2 regions of the Janthinobacterium sp. HH102 genome follow, and region 2 is predicted to be linked to the other one. Evidence: predicted binding sites of a transcription regulator. Region 2 holds the regulator's gene; the other holds the start of a gene.

Region 1 (9,778 bases), 1.3 Mb from region 2:
TCTTCCATGGCCCAGGCCATGGCGCGCAGCCACTGGTCGCGCTCGCTGGTGCCGATGGCATACGGCAAGTGACGGGCGCGCAGGCGCGGGTGGCCGAATTTCTCGATATACAAATCCGGGCCGCCCATCCAGCCCGTGAGGAAGAAATACAGCTTGTCGCGCGAGCCGTCCGTCGAGGGCGGATGCATGACGCGGATGCCGGCGAACTCGGCTTCGAGTTCCATCAAGTCATAAAAACGGTCGACCATTTCACGCAGCACGGGGGCGCCGCCGATGGTCTCGTACAGGGTGGGGGCAGTGGTATCAGTCATGGCCGCCATGATAGCGCAAGCATCGGCGCTCCATGCAGCGCCAGCGCTCCATGCCGCAATAAATGGCAATATACTTGACTGCTCAAGCTTTCATCAACTACTATGCAATTTTAAAACAGGGACAAGATGAATATGCCAACCGCCACAGACACTGATTTGCTACGCAATACCAACTTCCGCTGGCTGCTGGGCGGCGGACTCGTCTCCATGCTGGGCGACCAGTTCAGCATGCTGGCCCTGCCCTGGCTGGTGCTGAGCCTGACGGGCGATAGCCTCAGCCTCGGCATCGCCGTGGCCCTGATGGGGGCGCCGCGCGCCGTGCTCATCTTGCTGGGCGGCACCATCGCCGACCGTTATTCGCCCCGGCGCGTGCTGCTGCTGAGCAAATATGCGAACGCCGCCATCCTGCTGGCACTGGCGGGGCTGCTGGTGCTGGACCTGGCCAGCCTGGCGCTCGCGTATGCGGCCGCGCTGGCGCTCGGCGTCGCGTCCGCCTTCGGCATTCCGGCCGGCACGGCCATCCTGCCGCAAGCCGTGCCTGCACCTACGTTGCAGAAAGCCAATGGCTTGCAGATGGGTGCGCGCCAGTTGTCCTTGCTGGCCGGTCCGCTGCTGGCGGCGCTCGTGCTGGGTGCCCACGGTAACGGGCAGCACACCTCCATGGCGGCGCTGGCCGCCGCCTTTGCCATCGATGCGCTGACGTTTGTGTTTTCCGCGTGGACCTTGCGCCAAGTCAAGCTGCGGCCCCTGGCTGCGGCTGCGGCGCCGCAAGGCATGTGGCGCGACATGGCGGCGGGCCTGGCCATGGTGTGGCGCGACTTGCCCCTGCGCAGCTGTTATGCCTACTGGGCCGTGGTGGCATTCTTCGTCATGGGTCCGCTGCAAGTCGCCTTGCCCGTGCTGGCCAGCGAGCGCCTGCACGGCGCCGCGGCGCTGGGCATGCTGATGGGCGCGCACGGCGCCGGCACCCTGGCCGGCATGCTGGCGTCCAGCCTGGGCGGCGCCTGGCTGCGCCGCCATTTCGGCGCCACCCTGCTGGCCGCCGACGCCATCGTGGCTTGCCTGTTGATGGCGCTGGGACAAATCGGCGCGGCCTGGCACGGCGCGGCCCTGCTGGCCGTCACGGGAGTGCTGGGCGGCTATGTGCAGGTGGCCATCTTTACGTGGATACAGCAGCGCGTGGCGCCCGCCATGCTGGGCCGGGCGATGGCTGTGTTCATGGGCATCTTCCTGGGACTGGCGCCCCTGTCGGCGGCGGCCACGGGTGCGCTGCTGCGCCACGTGAGCGTTGGCGAGCTGTTCTGCGTCGGCGGCGCTCTGCTGCTGGCCGCCGCCATCGCCGCCGCCCTGTTCACGGATATTGCCCACATCGCAAGCACCGATTACGTCACCCAAGCTTAAGGAAATCACAACATGGATAAAACACAGCAAGCAGCCTTGAAAGCAGCTTACCGGCAACAAGCGCCCGCGCTGGGCATCATCGCGCTGCGCCACCTGCCCAGCGGATGCACCCTGCTCGAACGCAGCCGCAACGCGCCCGGCGCGCTGAACCGCCACCGCTTCGAACTGAACCTGGGCAAGCACCGCAACGCCCGCCTGCAGGCGGACTGGCGGCGCGACGGTGCGGCGGCTTTCCGCTTCGACATCATCGACACCGTCGATCAATCCGCCGATCCCGCCTTCGATGCGGATGCCGAACTGGACGCCCTGCTGGCGCTGCACCAGGCGCAGCTGCTGGAACAGGGACAGGCACGCTATTGAGCGGCCATGCTTTATACTTGCGCACTCACGCACTGCGCAGCAAATGAAAAGGATGTCATGACCGAACACACTCTCCCGATGCCGGACGGCGGCGGCGCGCTGGACTTTTGCCTGCGCCTGGCGCGCGCCCAGGCGCTCATCGTGCGCCGCTTCGACAGCATCCTGGGCAATCTGCACGGCCTGAGCTTCAGCGATTACCAATTGCTGTACCACTTGCAGCGGGCGCCCGGCGGACGCCTGCGCCGCATCGACCTGGCCGAGCGCCTGGCGCTGACGGCATCCGGCATCACGCGCTCGCTGATGCCGCTGGAAAAAATCGGCCTGGTGGCGCGCCAGGCCGATGCACGCGATGCGCGCGTCGGCTACGCCGCCATCACCGAGGCGGGACTGGCATTGCTGGCGCACGCGAATACGACGGCGCAGGCGCTGGGACAGGAATTGCTGGGCAATGCCAGCGCGGACCAGCTGGCGCCCCTGTCCATGCTGCTGGGCACGATCGCCGGCAACCAGCCCGCCAACGGCTGACGCGCGCTACACCAGCGCCAGCTTGCGCAGGCGCCGCGTCGAGGGCCAGCGCGCCATGCCCGTCTCGTCGCGGATGGCGGCGCAGGCGGCCAGCACTCTTGCGCACTCGTCCTCGCGCAAACCCGCATTCAGGGTCAGGCGCACCAGCGAACGGTTCTTCGGCGTGGCTGGCGCACAGAAGACGGCGCCGTAGATGCCGTGCCGTTCCAGCGCCTTGCGCAGGATCAAGGTATCGGGTTCGCTGCCCGCTTCCAGCGCGATGATCTGCTCGGTGCCGTCGCTGACGTTGTAGCCGAGATCCGTCAACCCCTGGCGCAGCTGCACGCTGTGGCGGTGCAGCGCGGCGCGGCGGCCATCGGCGGCGCGGATGAAGTCGAGCGCCGCATCGAACCACGCCAGCTCGTGTTCGAGCAGGCAGGAACTGAAGATGGCTGGCCGCGAAGCGGACAAAAAATAGCCCTTAAAACGGGCCGAACAGGTAATCAGCCCGGCCCGGCCCGCGAACGCCTTGGCCAGCGACGCCGTGCGGAAATGCACGCGCTCGGCCAGGCCCAGCTCCGCCACCAGCCCCGCGCCCTGCGGGCCGTGCGTGCCCAGCGAGTGCGACTCGTCGACGATCAGCATGCTGCCGCTGCGTTCGGCAATTTCCACCATGTCCAGCAGCGGCGCCACGCTGCCGTTGGTGCTGTACAGCGCATCGACGATGATGATGCCGGGGCCATGCTTGTCGAGCTGGCGCTGCAGGTGGGCGCCATCGTTGTGCAGGAAGGCGACGGGCACGGCTTGCGCCGATTGCACGCCTTCCCACAACGACGCATGCGCCTGCATGTCCAGATACACGGGAATGCCAGGTCCGGCCAGGCTTTGCAGCAAGCCCACGTTGGCAGCCCAGCCCGACTGCGCCAGCACGCACGCCTCGCTGCCGAGAAAATCCGCCAGCTTGTGTTCCAGCCGGTGCTGGCGGCTGCCTTCCTGCAGGAACACGGACGACATCAGCATGGCGCCGCCGCCCTGCAAGACGCGCGCCTGGGCCGCCAGCAGCGCCGCCTCGCCGGCGATGTTCAGGTAATCATTACCTGCCAGCATGACCGCACCGGCCGGCACGGCTTGCCATTCATGCAGGTGTTCGCCGCCGAGCAGCTTCTCGATGCGCTCGACATAGTGCTCATCCATGCGCGCGCGCACGAAGGCGGGCATCCTTTGCTCGGCATGGATGGCGCGGGACGACAGAGGGGAAAGGGCGTGTGACATAGGGACTCCTGATTGGTTGCGGTGGGAACTACCGCGTCCAACATGCGCGAGTCATCCGGCAAGAGTTTGATACAGCTCAACAGTTGTGCCGATATTGTGCTGATACAGAGGGAACCCGCCGATCATGTTGCATTGATAAGCCTCAACGAACACGCCCCCCTGATCATGATGCATGCGCAGTCCCCTTCCGGAAAACGGTGGCAAGGCAAGCTGCTCCAGCCTTTCCTGCATTTCCACGACGCCATCGAACACACGCCCGTGCGGCGTGCGCAGGTGCGCACCCTGGCGCTCATCGGTGCACTGGGCATGCCCCTGTACTACGCGCTGTGGCATTACTTCTTTCCGCAAGAATACGAATCGCCGCTGCTGCGCACGGTGGCGGCGCTGCTGTTCCTGCCCGCGCTGTGGCCCGGCCGCTTCAGCAATACCTGGTTCAGCGTCTACCTGTTCCTGGGGCTGACCTTCGAACTGCCGTTTTTCTTTACATATATGTTCCTGATGAACCACGCCTCGACGCTGTGGATGCATTCACTGCTGGTGGCGCTGGTCGTGCTGTTTCACTTCGATACGCGCATCGCCGTGCTGGCCTACCTGGGCGGCACCCTGCTGGCTTGCCTGGCGTTTGCCGTGGCCGGCGATCCCGCCTTCCTGCTCAGCCGCGACGTCTTGCAGCAATTGCCCGTGCACTGGTTCACGATTGCCGTGCTGTCCGTCGTCAAGGTGGGCCGCAACGTGGGCGCGCAGGAGAAACTGGCCGGGCTGGCGGCCGGCCTGGGCAGCGTGGCGCACGAATTGCGCACGCCCCTCGTCAGCGTCGAGGCAAACGTGCGCGGCCTGCAGCGCGGCCTGCAGCAAAACCTGCAAGGACAGCCGCCGGACGAGGCCAGCCGGGAAGCGCTGGCGCGCATCCAGTTCGAAGTGCGCCATATGCACCACATGATCGATCTGTTCCTGCTCAGCGCCAGCGCCGTCAACCGCAAGCTCGAAGCCAACGAGGCGGTGGCCATGCACGACAGCGTGACGGCCGTGCTGCGCCGCTACCCATTTACCAGCACGGCCCAGCGCGACATCGTCAAGGTCGACGTGCGCGCCGATTTCACGTTTCCCGGCCAGTCCGAGCTGTGCGTGGTCATCCTGCTGAACCTGCTGCGCAATGCCTTGAAAAGCATCCACCGCGCCGGCAAGGGAAGAGTGCGCATCATCATCGATGGCGCCCATCCCGTGCCGCGCCTGCTGTTCATCGATACGGGCTGCGGCATCGCGGCCAGCCGCTTGCCGCTGATCTTCGACCGCTTCTATTCGTATCCCTCGCATAACGGCAGCGGCATCGGCCTGGCCCTGTGCCGGCAAATCATGCAAGCCTGGCAGGCGCGCATCCGCTGCGTCGCGCGCGAAGGCGCCTACGCCATCTTCGTGCTGGAATTTCCCCAGCCCCTGCCCGTGCCCACGCACAACCGTTTTCCATCCATCCACCGCGCGAGGTGACGCATGCAACTGCCCGTCTACACCCATCCGACCCTGACCGTATTGATCGACGACAGCGATTCCTTCCTGAAAAGCCTGGCGTTCCAGCTCGATCCCGGCCTGGCGCGCAAGACTTTCCACGACACGAGCAGCGCGCTGCACTGGCTGCGCCAGAGTACGCAGCCGGGCGAGACGCCGCTGCACGTCAATTTCGACACGCAAAACCTGCCGCCCGACCAGTGCAACGTGGCACTCGACATCGAACGCATCTGGCGCATCAGCGGCCAAGCGCAGCGCTTTGCCGTGCCTTCCGTGCTGGTGGTCGATTATTCGATGCCGCAGATGAATGGCCTGGAATTCTGCCAGGCCGTGCGCGACTTGCCGTGCAAGAAGATTTTATTTACGGGCGCGGCCGATGAAAAGGTGGCCGTGACGGCCTTCAACCGGGGCTTGATCGACCGCTACATCAAGAAGAGCGACGACGATGCGCTCGACATCCTGGAACAGGAAATCGTTGCCCTGCAGCGCGAATTCTTCCTGCAGCAATCGGAAACCGTGCGCGATCTGCTGATGCTGCACGACTACAGTTTCCTGCAAGACGAGGCGCTGGCCGCCGTCGTGCACGAGCTGTGCCAGCGCCACGGCTTCGTCGAGTTTTATATTTTCCCCAATCCCAGCGGCATCCTGTTCTTCACGCGCGACGGCCACGCCAAGCTGATGATCATCGAGACGGAACGCAGCCTGCACACGCAGTATGAAATGGCGCGCGACAGCGACGCGCCCGATTCATTGCTGCAGGCCCTGCTGGAAATGCGCGTGATTCCCTACTTTTCCGACGCCGACAGCGACGGCATGTACGCAGCGCAGATAGGCGAGAACTGGTTTCGCTACTGCGCCGCGCCCACCATCTGCCTGGGCGGCGTGACCTATTTCTGGGCCCTGTTCGACGTGCCGGCGCACCAGCTGGGACAACCGGTGATGTCCTACGCGCAATTTCTACGCGCGGGCGCGGGCGACGGCGTCAGTGTTTAGCCTTCCCTTAAGGTCTGTAGCGGCGGATGTTTCAGGACATTGCGCAAGCCCAGCCAGCCGCCGGCGATCGCGCACAGGGCGCCGGCCAGCAGGCCGAAGGCCCACACGCCCGGCGCGAAGCTCCAGGCGAACTTGAACTGGTACGTCGCCAGCGCCCAGCCCATGGCCGCCGCGCCCGATGCCGCCAGCAAGCCGGCCAGCGCGCCGACGAGGGAAAACTCGATCAGCTGCGCCTGCGCCAGCTGGCGCCGCGTGGCGCCCAGGGCGCGCAGCAGTCCCGCTTCGCGCGTGCGCTCGTCCTGCGAGCCCATCAAGGCCGCATACAGCACCAGCAAGCCCGAGGCCAAGGTAAAGGCAAACAGGAATTCGACGGCCGTCACCACCTGGTCCAGCACGCCCTGAATTTGTTTGAGCACGCCGCCCACGTCGACCACCGTCAAATTCGGATAGTCGCGCAGCAGGGCGTTGCCCAGGTCCGCCTGCGCAGGCGGCAGGTGGAAGGCCGTGATCCACGTCTGCGGCGTGTCCGCCATGGCGGCCGGATTGATGATGACAAAGAAATTGACGCGCATCGAACCCCATTCCAGCTTGCGCAGACTCGTGATCGCCGCTTCGACGCTCTGGCCGGCGATGTCGAAGCGCAGCTTGTCGCCCAGCTTCAGCTTCAATGTCTTGGCGATGCCCTCCTCCACCGACGCTTCCGCCGGCGCGCCGGGCTTGTCGCTGAACCACTTGCCGGCCACGAGCTTGTTTTCTTCCTGCATCGTGGCCATCGTCGACAGATTGAATTCGCGGTCGGCCAGGCCCTTGGCGCGGTCATCCTCGTACGTGCTTTCCGTGATGGCGTTGCCGTTCACGGCCACCAGGCGCCCGCGTATCATCGGATACAAAGGCGCATTAGCCACGCCCGCCTGCGCCAGGCGCGCGGCGATCGGGTCTTTCTGCTCGGGCAAGATATTGATCATGAAGCGGTTCGGCGCATCGGGCGGCGTGGCGTTGCGCCAGGCCACCATCAGGTCGCCGCGCACCACGGTCAGCAGCAGCAAGGCCATCAGGCCCAGGGCCAGCGACACCACCTGGATGACGGTGGCGCCCGGGCGGCGCTGCAATGACGTGACGGCAAAGCGCCAGCCCTGATGCTTGAAGGCGCCGCGCAGGCTTTTCAGCGACTTGATGCCCAGCCAGCCGGCCAGGCCGAACAGGGCGAAGCCGCCGAGGAAGCCGGCCGCCGTCAGCAAGGCCAGTTTCACGTCGCCCGCCTGCCACAACAGCAGCACGACGAAGGCGGCAATGCCGAGGCCGTAGGTGGCCAGGGCCAGCGCCTGCGGCGGCTCCTGCTCGCGGCGGATCACCCGGTTATGGGGCACATTGCGCAACTGCAAAATCGGCGGCAAAGCAAAACCGAGTAACAGCAACATGCCGGTGGCCACGCCCTGCAGCGCGGGCAGCAGGGACACGGGCGGCAAGTCGCTCTGCACGAGCTTGCCCAACAGCTCCAGCAGCACCAGGTGGCCGCCGAAGCCCACCATCACGCCGATCAGGCTGCCCACCAAGCCCACCAATAAAAATTCGATCACGTACATGGCCGTGACCTGGTTTTGCGTCAGGCCCAGGCAGCGCAGCATGGCGCAGGCGTCGAGGTGGCGCAGCATGAAGCGGCGCGCCGCCATGGCCACGGCGACGGCCGCCAGCATGGCCGACAGCAAGCCGACGAGGGACAGGAAACGGTCGGCGCGGTCCAGGGTCGATTGCATCTGCGGGCTGCCCGATTCCAGCGATTCGATGCGCACGCCTTTGATGGACTGCGCCTTGATCTGGCTTTCCAGCAAGGTTTGATATTGCGCAAGCTCGGCCGCCTTGGCGGGCGGCGCCGACAGCAGCAGCCGGTACGACACGCGCGAGCCGTTCTGCACCAGCGCCGTGGCGGCCAAGTCGCCGAGGGGCAGCATCACTCTCGGGGCGAAATTGAGGAACGATGCGCCGCGGTCCGGTTCGCTGGCGATCAGTTGCGTGACCGTAAAGGCCTTGTCGCCCAGGGTCAGGGTGTCGCCCAGCTTCGCGTTCAGGCTGGACAGGATAGCCGCATCGACCCACACGGTGCCGGGCGCAGGCACCTGATCCGTGGGCCGCCCCACGGCATCCTGCGCTTCGCTCGGTTTGGTCGTGATTTTCAGCTTGCCCCGCTGCGGGTAGCCGGGCGAGACGGCCTTGATGGACGCCAGTTGCGACAGCGATCGCTCGCCCTCGCCCGCCTGCGCCATGCTGGGAAACGTCACCGTGTCGGCCAGGATAAAACCGCGCTTCTGCGCTTCGGCGCGCCAGGCCGCATTGACGGGCTGGTCGGCGCTGATGACGAGGTCGGCCCCCAGCAGCTGGTGCGCGTCGCGGTTCAGGCCCGCGCGCAGGCGGTCGACGAAGAAGCCGACGGCCGACAGGGCCGCCACGGCGACGATCAGCGCGACGAGCAGGAAACGCAGTTGCCCGGCGCGCCAGTCGCGGCCGGTCATTTTCAGGGAGAGGCGGAACATGGGCGGCGGGTCTTTATGCGAGTTGGTTGTGATGCGTTATTGCGCGATGCCGTGGGCGGCCGCGTGCTGCGCGAAATACGCATCGACGGTGGCAAGAAACGCGTCTTTTTGCGCCTGCGGCAGGAAGGCGGCGATGAAACCGTTGCGCGCCAGGCGTTGCGCGTGGGACAGGCCCAGCGGCAAGGCATCGAAGATGGCGTCGAAATTGTCATTCATGTAGCCGCCGAAATAGGCAGGATCGTCCGAGTTCACCGTCACCAGCAGACCGGCGTCGAGCAGTTGCACCAGGTTATGGTCATGCATCTGGTCGAACACGCGCAGCTTGGTGTTCGACAGGGGGCAGACGGTGAGCGCGATCTGTTCGCGCGCCAGGCGGGCCGTCAGTTCCGCGTCTTCCAGGCAGCGCACGCCATGGTCGATGCGCTCGACTTTCAAGTCGTCGAGCGCCGTGCGGATGTAGGCCGGCGGGCCTTCCTCGCCCGCGTGGGCCACCAAGTGCAGGCCCAGCTCGCGGCAACGGGCAAACACGCGCGAGAATTTCTCGGGCGGATTGCCCACTTCCGACGAATCGAGGCCGATGCCGATGAACTTGTCGCGGTGCGGCAGCGCGTCTTCCAGGGTCTCGAACGCCTCTGCCTCGCTCAGGTGGCGCAGGAAGCACAGGATCAGGGCCGCGCTGACGGGGCTATCCTGGCAGGCGCGGTGGATGCCGTTGATCACGTCGGCCATCGGCACGCCGCGCGCCGTGTGCGTCTGCGGGTCGAAGAAGATTTCCGTGTGCAAGACGTTATCGGCTTCGGCGCGGCGCAGGTAGGCTTGCGTCATGTCATAGAAATCCTGCTCTTTCAAGAGCACGCTTGCGCCAGCGTAATAAATGTCGAGAAAAGACTGTAAATCCGTAAAAGC
Region 2 (9,778 bases):
GAAGAAGGCGAAGCTGTGGGAAGCCGTGCAGCCGAAAGCCATCGGCACGCAAAACGTGCGCCAGTCGCTCGACTATGTGGCGCGCGGCGAAGTCGATGCGGGCTTTGTCTACGCCACCGACGCGGCCATCATGAAAGACAAGGTGAACGTGGTGCTGGACGTGCCGCTCGACGCGCCCGTGCTGTACCCGATCGCCACCATCAAGGGCAGCGGCAATGCCGCCGAAGCGAAGCGCTTCGTCAGCTACCTGCAGACGGCACCTGCGCAAGCCATCCTGGCCAAGTACGGGTTTAAAAAGCCATAAAGTAAAAAGACTGTACATGGATATCGCCTGGACCGCGCTGGCCCTGTCGCTCAAAGTTGCGGCCTGGGCCACGGCGCTCAATTTGCTGCTCGGCATCGGTACGGGCTATCTGCTGGCGCGCACGCGTTTTCCGGGGCGCGAGCTGCTCGACGCCCTGCTGACCCTGCCGATGGTGATGCCGCCCACCGTGCTCGGCTATTACCTGCTGGTGCTGCTGGGCCGGCGCGGCACCCTGGGCATCTGGCTGCAGGACAACTTCGGCATCAACCTGATCTTTACGTGGCAGGGCGCCGTGATCGCTTCCACGGTGGTCGCCTTTCCCCTCGTCTTCAAGCCCGCGCGCGCCGCCTTCGAGGCGGTCGACGGGCAGCTCGAGCAGGCGGCCCGCGTGCTGGGCATTTCGGAGCTGGCGATTTTCTTCCGCGTCACCTTGCCGCTGGCCTGGCGCGGCATCCTGGCCGGCGTGCTGCTGGGCTTTGTGCGCGCGCTCGGTGAATTCGGCGCCACGCTGATGGTGGCCGGCAGCATTCCCGGCAAGACGCAGACCCTGTCGGTGGCCGTGTATGAAGCCGTGCAGGCGGGCCAGGATGAGGTGGCCAATACGCTGGTCGTGATTATCTCGCTAGTCTGCATCGTGGTGCTGCTGTCGGCTGGCCGCCTGGCGCCCGGGCGCGTCGCACACAAATGAGGCCTATGATGACGCCCATGCAACTCGACCTCGACATTCGCGCTACCTTGCGCTCCGGCAAACGCCGTTTCGACCTGCACGTGCAATGCACCTCAGGCAGCCAGCGCATCGCCATGTATGGCCCGTCCGGCGCCGGCAAGAGCATGACCCTCAAAGCCATTGCCGGACTGTTTACACCGGACGCGGGCCATATCCGCCTGAACGGGCGCACCCTGTTCGACTCGGCCGCCGGCATCAACTTGCCGCCGCAGCAGCGCAATGTCGCCTACCTGTTCCAGGATTACGCGCTGTTCCCGCACCTGACGGTGCGCCAGAACGTGGGCTTCGGCCTGGCGCGGGGCTGGTTCAATCCGCGTGCGCGCGAAAAATTGCAGACGGTCGAGCATTGGCTGGATGCATTCCACTTGCAGGAACTGGCGCACCAGTTTCCCGACGAGTTGTCCGGAGGCCAGCGCCAACGGGTGGCGCTGGCGAGGGCGCTCGTGGCGGAACCGGCCGCGTTGCTGCTCGACGAGCCGTTCGCCGCCCTCGATCCGGCCCTGCGTGTCAAAATGCGCCTGGAACTGAGCCAGTGGCAGCAGCGCCTGGACGTGCCCATGATCCTGATCACCCATGATCCGGAAGATGCGCGCATCCTGGGCGAGCATGTGCTGTACTTGCGCGACGGACAGATCGATAACAGGGAAGAACACATGGCATTGGGTGAACGCATTGGATAAATCAGCGGCAGCGGAAATCGGCCTGCAAGGCTCGGTATGGATGACGGTGGGAGGCGAGCACCTGGGTGGCGCCGGGCGGGTGGAATTGCTGGGCGCCATCGCCGAGTGCGGCTCCATCACGCAGGCGGCCAAGCTGGTGAAGATGAGCTACAAGGCGGCCTGGGACGCGATCGACGCGATGAACAACCTGGCGGGCGAGCCGCTGGTCGAACGCCTGACGGGCGGCAAGGGCGGCGGCGGCACGCGGCTGACGCAACGGGGACGCCAGCTGGTCGACAATTTCCGCATCATCGAGCGCGAGCATGCGCGCTACCTGCGCCAGCTGGGCAGCCAGGCCGAAGGCATCGCCGACGATCTTTTACTCATACGGAGAATGGCCATGAAAACCACGGCACGCAACCAATTCCTGGGCAAGGTGGCCGAACTGAAACAGGGCGCCGTCAACGACGAAGTCACGCTGGAATTGCCGGGTGGCCAGCACATCGTGGCCATCGTCACGCAAGGCAGCAGCGCAAGCCTGGGCCTGGTGCCGGGCGCGGAAGCGTTTGCGCTGATCAAGGCATCGTCGATCATCCTCGTGGCCGACAGCGCAGGCGCGCGCTTTTCCGCACGCAACCAGCTGGCCGGGCTGGTGACGCGCGTGCAGACGGGCGCCGTCAACACGGAAGTGGTGCTGGACTTGCCACGCGGCGGCACGATCGCCGCCATCATCACCAACCAGAGCAGCACCGAGCTGGGCATCGAGATCGGCAGCAGTGTGACGGCGATTTTCAAGGCGTCCAGCGTGATCCTGGGCGTGCCGGCGTAAATGGGGTAGGTCGGATTAGCGCGCAAGCGCGTAATCCGACAAGGTTCCGGGGCCTGACCCCAGTTTTACGTTGCAGGCTTAATCCTTCAGCCTGGACAACCAATCGGCCGCCGCCGCCAGCGCCTGCTCCAGTTCCTGCGCCGTCTGCGCCAGCAGCGCCGGCACCTCGTCGAGGCGGCCCGCATCGATGGCTTCCTCGGTGGCGAACGCGGTGCGGATCAGGCGTTTCGTGCCCAGGGTGCCGACGGAGCCGCGCACGCTGTGCAGGATGCGCGCCACGTCGCTGTGGCGGCCCGCCTGCAAGGCTGTTTCGGCATCGCGCACGGGCGTCATGCCCTTGTTCAGCGCGTCTTCCACCATGCGCCGCAGCACGCCGCGCCCCTTCGCGTCGCGCCCCATCACGCGCATCAGCGGCGCCATGGAAAACACTTCCTCATCGGCGACGGGCGCCGGCCCCGCCGTCTGCACTGGCGGGCGCTTGGGCAGGTGGCGCAGGATCACTTCCATCATCTCTTCCACCACCACGGGCTTGGCGATGAAATCGCTGATGCCGGCCGTCATGCAGCGCTCGCGCTCGGACGCCAGCACGCCGGCCGTCATGGCGATCACGGGCAGGCTCAAGCGCAGTTCCGTGCGGATGATGTGGGTGGCGCTGAAGCCGTCCATGACGGGCATCTGCATGTCCATCAGCACGATGTCGTAGCGCAACGCTTCCGTGCGCAGCCGTTCCACCGCTTGCAACCCGTCGCCCACCACGTCCAGGGTGGCGCCCATGTGTTCGAGGATGCCGCGCGCCACGGCCTGGTTCAAATGGTTGTCTTCCACCAGCAGGAAATGCACGCCGGCCAGTTCCGTGCCCAGCGGCTGTTGCAGCATGCGCTGCTCGCCGCCGTCGTGCTTGGTAATCAGCGCCTGGTGCAGGGCGTCGAACAGGCTCGAGCCCGTGATCGGCTTCATCAGCACGACGTCGGCCTCGGCCGCGCTGGAGATTTCCTCGAGGTGGTTGCGGGCGAAGGCGTTGACCATGACCACGATGGGCTGGCGCTGGCCGCTGGCTGCCTGGCGGATGGCCTTGGCCGTGGCCAGGCCGTCCATCACGGGCATGTGCCAGTCGGCCAGCACCACGTCGTACGGCTGCTGCTGCGCCAGGCGCTCGCGGTACAGTTCGATAGCGGCAAAGCCGGAGTCCACTTCGTCGGCCAGCCAGCCCCACGCCTCGATCAGCTTGACGATCAGTTCGCGCGTGGTGCGGTTGTCGTCGGCCACCAGCAGGCGCAGCTGGCCCAGGGTGGGCGTGCGCCGCGTTTCGGCCGGCTGCGCCAGCATCTCGAACGGCACGCTGAACCAGAAGCGGCTGCCTTTGCCTTCGCTGCTGGCAACGGCGATGTCGCCGCCCATCATGTGGATCAGCTGTTTGCTGATGGCCAGGCCCAGGCCCGTGCCGCCGAAGCGCCGCGTGATGCTCTGGTCGCCTTGCGAAAACGCGGCAAACAGCTGCTGTTGCTGCAACTCCGTCATGCCGATGCCCGTGTCGCGCACTTCGAAGCGCAGCCAGGCGCGGCCCTTGTCTTTCTCGGCCAGGCTGACGGCCACCACCACTTCGCCGCTCTCGGTAAACTTGATGGCGTTGCCGGCCAGGTTGACGAGAATCTGCTGCAGGCGCTGGGCGTCGCCCATGAGGCGGCGCGGCACGTCGGGCTCGACGGCAATCGCCAGTTCCAGCTCCTTTTCGCCCGCATTCATCGTCATCGTCGTGGCCAGCGTGTTCATGACCTCGTCGAGGTCGAATTCGACGGGCGACAATTCCATGCGGCGTGCCTCGATCTTCGAATAATCGAGCACGTCGTTGAGGATGCCCAGCAGCGACTGGCCGGCCACGCGCACCATGGTCAGATACTTGCGCTGTTCCGTATCGAGCTTGGTATTGCCCAGCAAATACACCATGCCCAGCACGGCATTGAGGGGCGTGCGGATTTCATGGCTCATGTTGGCCACGAAATCGCTCTTCGCGCGGTTGGCCGCCTCGGCCCGGTCGCGTTCCTGTTCCAGCTCCGCCGCGCGCGATTCGAGCTCCTGCTGCAAGCGGTCGCGCTCGCTCATCAGGCCGTTGAACGCTTCCGTCAGCTCGCCGATCTCGTCGCGCTGCTGCACGGGCACGGGAGTGAAACGGCTGCCGCTGGTGCGCAGCGCCTGCAGGGTGTCGCGCAGGCGCACCAGCGGCGAGAGCAGGCGCACGGTGACCCAGCCCAGCACGGCTGCGGCCAGCAGCGAGGCGAGGATGCTCCACAGCACCAGCCGGTACAGCACGCCGTCGAACGGTTCGAAGGCGTCGTCGAGGGGCAGCGAGGCGGCCAGCAGCCAATTTACGGATTTCAGGCGCTTGAAGCTGTTGACGGCCGTGATGCCGCGGCTGTTGGTGCTGACCATGGTGCCTTCGCCATCGTCCTTCAGCAGCCGGGTGGTCGTCAGGTTGGCGTTCGGCAGGCGCGGCTGCAGCAAACGGCTGGTGTCGGGATGCAGCACATAGCGCGGCACGGCGCCGCGCGTGAGGACGAAGTAATAGCCGCTCTTGCCGATCTTTTCCGAGCGCAACCTCCCCAGCAGGTTATCCTTGTACAGGCGCAGCACGCCGATCACCACGCCGGCCACCTGGCCATCGGCGCCCAGCACGGGCGCGACCATCTGCACGATGGGCATGCCGCTCGATTTGCCCAGCATCGGCTCGGTGATCATGGGCTGGCGCGTGCGCAGCACGGTCTGGAAATACTCGCGCTCGGCGACGTTGATGCCGGCGCGCCCCGCCACTTCCGGCATGTCGGCCACGACGGCGCCGTGCGCGTCGAGCACCAGCACGTCGTCGAACAGCACCAGCATCGAGCGGCGCGAATAGTATTCGCGCAATTGGGCGGGCTGGGTGATCAGTTCTGGCGGCTGCTGCCGGGCCGTCAGGGTGACGATCTGCAGCAGCATGCCCAGCTTGTCGTCGAGCTCGGCGGCGGTGCGGCTGATCAGGGACGACTGCTGGCTCAACAGTACCTTGGTGAAATCGTCGCGCATGTGCTGCACCTGGATCATGGTGACCAGCGCGATCATGGCGATCGAGGTCAGGCTGGTGGCCAGCGCGACTTTTGCTTTGATGCCGAGAGGCTTCATGATTTCCTTTTCAGTACCGGGCGGCACAGGCGGCAGATAATGCTGTCAGGAATTTTCCTATCAATACCCCAGCTTGGCAAGCGCCGCCACGCAAATTGCCCTCTCCGCATGGGCTTTTGACGATGTTGCCATATAATTAAAGTCGGAACGTCGTTTATTCAGCGAAATTGCGGTGAAATTGGCACACGGCAACCCTGTATGCAGTAAACTTGTTGTTGCATTTTCTAAAAGGTACCGACATGACTGAAGCGCTACTCACTCCAACCTCGCCCACAGTGACCGTGGAAGCGTTGCGTGCGCGATGCTCGACCTGCAGCATGCATCAATTGTGTCTGCCGATGGGCCTCGACGTGGGCGACATGGACAGACTGGACCAGATCATTGGCCGCCGCCGCAAGATCGTGCGCGGCGCTTCGCTGTTCCGCATCGGCGACTCGTTCCAGAACCTGTATGCGATCCGTCTGGGCCACTTCAAGACCTACCAGATCAATCCGGGCGGCGAAGAGCAGGTGACGGGTTTCCAGATGGCGGGCGAACTGCTGGGCATGGACGCCATCAGCGCCGACCGCCACCACTGTAATGCGGTGGCGCTGGAAGACAGCGAAGTGTGTGAAATCCCGTTTTCCAGCCTGGAACAATTGCTGGGCAATATGCCGACCCTGCTGCGCCATTTCCACCGCATGATGAGCCAGGAAATCACGCGCGAGCAAAGTGTCATGCTGTTGCTGGGCAACATGCAGGCGACGCAGCGTTTTGCCGCCTTTATCGTCAACCTGGCGTCGCGCTATGAAGCGCGCGGCTATTCGGCCAGCAAATTTCAGTTGCGCATGTCGCGCGAGGAAATCGGCAACTACCTGGGCCTGACCATCGAAAGCGTCAGCCGTTTATTGTCGAAATTCAAGAAGGAAGGCTGGCTGCGCGTCTCCAACCGCGAGATCGAGATCTTGCAGCCGGCCAAGCTGAAAGCCATTACAGCCGGCACCGACGTCTGCAAGTAACAGCACCGTCAAAACCTACTGCGCGTCGTGCTTTGCGGCCTGCGATGCTCGCTGTGCTATAGCACAGCTGTGCTTCTCAGCCACAAATCACTGCCGCTCGCTACGGTTTTTTCCCGGCGCTGTACGTTATAACTCTTCATCCGCATGCAGCGCGATGCTGCGTTGCACGGGCCAGGTCCAGATGCCGGACAGGCGCCACTCGCGTTTGTCGTTTTCCACCAGCACTTGCCAGCGGCTGCGCTCGAGCATCGGCAGCGCCACGGAAAAATTGCCGGCCGCATCGGGCTGCACCAGCAGCTTGATATCCTTTTCCGGCAGGGTCGCATGCGCCAGGTGCAGCTGCAAAGGCCCCTGGTACGCCTTGCCGAAGCTGTGCACGGAGCCGCTGAGGCGCGCTGCAGCGACGTCATACGACAGGGTCGTATCCATGGCCAGGTCGCTGGCGATCGTGTCGCGCTTCAAATCCTGGTTGATCGCCTTGCCCTGCTTGTAATAGTCGCCCACCACCAGCGCGTCGGGCTGCGTAAACGCGATATAGCCCATGAAGCTGCCGACGACCACGGACAGGCCGGGACCGATCATCAGCAGCCATGGCCAGCGGTGTTTGTACCACGGGGCAACGGGAGGTTGCAGTTTCAGACTGTCGGACATGGTATTTCTCCTGTGTTTCTGGTATACGGCCAGCCCCCATGCGGGGACCGGCCTTCCTGCATTAGCGCGGCACGATGAATACCGCGCTTTCGCGCACATGCAGCGACGGGTCGTCCAGCGAGTGCAATTCGATCGCAATCTTGTTCGAGCCCTTCTCGCCGACGCCGTGCGGCACGCGCAGGCGGATCGGCCAGCCCAGCGTTTCCGTCGGCTGCAAGGTCACTTCGTCGCGCGTCAGCAAGGTCAGGCCCGGCAAGCCGGAAGCGCTGATTTTGAAATGCTGGCTTTGCTCCGAGGTGTTCATGATCTGCAGACGATAGACGTTTTCGATCATGCCGTCTTCCACCTCGCGTCCCATCGAACCGCGGTCGCGGATCACGTCCATTTTCAGGGGCGTGCGCAGGGCCAGCGACGTACACACGGCGATGATAATCAGGGCCAGGATGGACGTGTAGATCAGCACGCGCGGGCGCATGGCGCGCTGGCGGATCTGCTTCGAATTGAAGTTGTTTTCCATCGCATGGTCGGTGCTGTAGCGTATCAGGCCACGCGGCCGCTCGACCTTGTCCATCACCGTATTGCAGGCATCGACGCAGGCGGCGCAGCCGATGCATTCATATTGCAGGCCGTTGCGGATATCGATACCGGTCGGACACACCTGCACGCACAGGGTGCAATCGATGCAGTCGCCCAGCTTGTCGTTGTTGCCGGCCTTCTTGCTCATGGCGCCGCGTGGTTCGCCGCGCTTGGCATCGTAGGTGATGATCAGCGTGTCCTGGTCGAACATGGCGCTCTGGAAGCGCGCGTAGGGGCACATGTATTTGCACACCTGCTCGCGCAGCCAGCCCGCGTTGCCGTAGGTTGCCAGGCTGTAGAACAAGACCCAGAACCATTCCCAGGGACCGAAATTGAGGGTGGTCACTTCGCGCGCCAGTTCCTTGATCGGCGTGAAGTAGCCGACAAAGGTAAAGCCCGTCCACAGGGCGATGGCGCCCCATACCAGGTGCTTGGCCGTCTTCTTGAACGCCTTGCGCACGGAGGGGCCCTGCTTGTCGAGGGCCATGCGCGCGCTGCGCGTGCCCTCGATGCGGCGTTCGACCCACAGGAAGATTTCCGTGTATACCGTTTGCGGGCAAGAAAACCCGCACCACACCCGCCCGGCAATGGCCGTGACGAGGAATAACAAATACGCACAGATGATCAGCAGGGCCGCCAGATAGATGAAATCCTGGGGCCACAGCACGACGCCGAAAATGTAGAACTTGCGCGTGGTCAAATCGAACAGCAGGGCTTGCCTGCCATTCCAGGTCAACCACGGCAAGCCGTAGAACGCGAGCTGGGTAAGCCATACGCATACCCATCGCCAGGTAGCGTAGCGTCCTTTGGCCTCGCGAGGGTAGATTTGCTCGCGGGCCGCATACATCTTGATGACTTGAGGTTCCATTACATCATTTCACGGGCGTCTGGGGATTCGACAGGCTCCAGACATACGCCGACAGCACGTGTACCTTGGATTCGCCGAGGAAGTCGCTGAAGGCCGGCATGGTGTTGTTGCGACCCTTGCGCACGGTTTCCATGATGGTATCGGCGCTGCCGCCGTACAGCCAGATCTTGTCCGTCAGGTTAGGCGCGCCGAGCATCTGGTTGCCCTTCGCATCGGCACCGTGACAGGCCATGCAGGCGCCGAACTTGGCCTTGCCCAGCACGGACTTGACGGGGTCCGACGTGGAACCGGACAGACTCAGCACGTAATGGGCCACGTTCTCGACATCTTTTTCGGAGCCGAGCGCGGCGCCCATCGGCGGCATCTGCCCATTGCGGCCATGCATGATGGTGGTCTTGATGATGTCGGGATCACCGCCATACAGCCAGTCCTTGTCCGTCAGGTTGGGGAAGCCCTTGTTGCCGCGGGCATCCGAACCGTGGCACTGCGCGCAGTAGGTCAGGAACAGACGCTGGCCGATGGCTTGCGCCTGCGGATCGGCGGCCACCGTCTTCAAGTCCTGGCTCAGGTACTTGTTGAACAGGGGGCCGTAATCGGCTTCCGCCTTCTTCAGCTCTTCCTCGTACTGGCCCGTCGATTTCCAGCCCAGGCTGCCGGCGTAGGTGCCCAGGCCCGGGTACAGGAACAGGTAGGCCAGCGCGAAGACGATGGTGATGTAGAACAGCCACATCCACCAGCGCGGCATCGGCGTATTGAGTTCCTTCAAGTCCTCGTCCCACACGTGGCCCGTGGTGCCGTCGGCGGGGGCGCCGGCGGCCACTTTCACTTTCGACTGCGAGTACAGCAGCACGCCGCAGCCGATGATGCCCAGCAGGGACAGCACGACAATGTAGATATTCCAGAAGCCATTGGTAAAGTCAGCCATGGTTGCGCTCCCCTTGTGCCGGCGCGGCATCGGCCGGATAGTCGAGCGCCTCGTCGGCGAACGGCAGGCGTGCCGCCGCGTCGAAGTC

Evidence for each region. Region 2 encodes FNR, which switches genes on or off when oxygen is low (the NO sensors DNR and NnrR bind a similar motif). Its sites were predicted from a motif close to TTGATNNNNATCAA; they were not measured.
Region 1: the regulator FNR is predicted to act here: its motif matches at 3,915-3,928, upstream of cqsA (alpha-hydroxyketone-type quorum-sensing autoinducer synthase).

Annotation. Positions count from the first base shown of each region.
Region 1 is NZ_CP062062.1:5,251,247-5,261,024, forward strand. It holds gene JAB4_RS23870 (group II truncated hemoglobin) at 1-311, opposite strand, end outside; gene JAB4_RS23875 (MFS transporter) at 444-1,712, shown strand; gene JAB4_RS23880 (GIY-YIG nuclease family protein) at 1,725-2,072, shown strand; gene JAB4_RS23885 (MarR family winged helix-turn-helix transcriptional regulator) at 2,130-2,597, shown strand; gene cqsA (alpha-hydroxyketone-type quorum-sensing autoinducer synthase) at 2,604-3,848, opposite strand; gene JAB4_RS23895 (HAMP domain-containing sensor histidine kinase) at 3,981-5,333, shown strand; gene JAB4_RS23900 (response regulator) at 5,337-6,344, shown strand; gene JAB4_RS23905 (FtsX-like permease family protein) at 6,341-8,872, opposite strand; gene JAB4_RS23910 (adenosine deaminase) at 8,909-9,778, opposite strand, start outside.
Region 2 is NZ_CP062062.1:276,127-285,904, reverse strand. It holds gene modA (molybdate ABC transporter substrate-binding protein) at 1-304, shown strand, start outside; gene modB (molybdate ABC transporter permease subunit) at 321-992, shown strand; gene JAB4_RS01225 (ATP-binding cassette domain-containing protein) at 1,001-1,711, shown strand; gene JAB4_RS01220 (TOBE domain-containing protein) at 1,752-2,519, shown strand; gene JAB4_RS01215 (response regulator) at 2,598-5,672, opposite strand; gene fnr (fumarate/nitrate reduction transcriptional regulator Fnr) at 5,912-6,670, shown strand; gene JAB4_RS01205 (FixH family protein) at 6,797-7,321, opposite strand; gene ccoG (cytochrome c oxidase accessory protein CcoG) at 7,383-8,765, opposite strand; gene ccoP (cytochrome-c oxidase, cbb3-type subunit III) at 8,770-9,690, opposite strand; gene JAB4_RS01190 (cbb3-type cytochrome c oxidase subunit 3) at 9,683-9,778, opposite strand, start outside.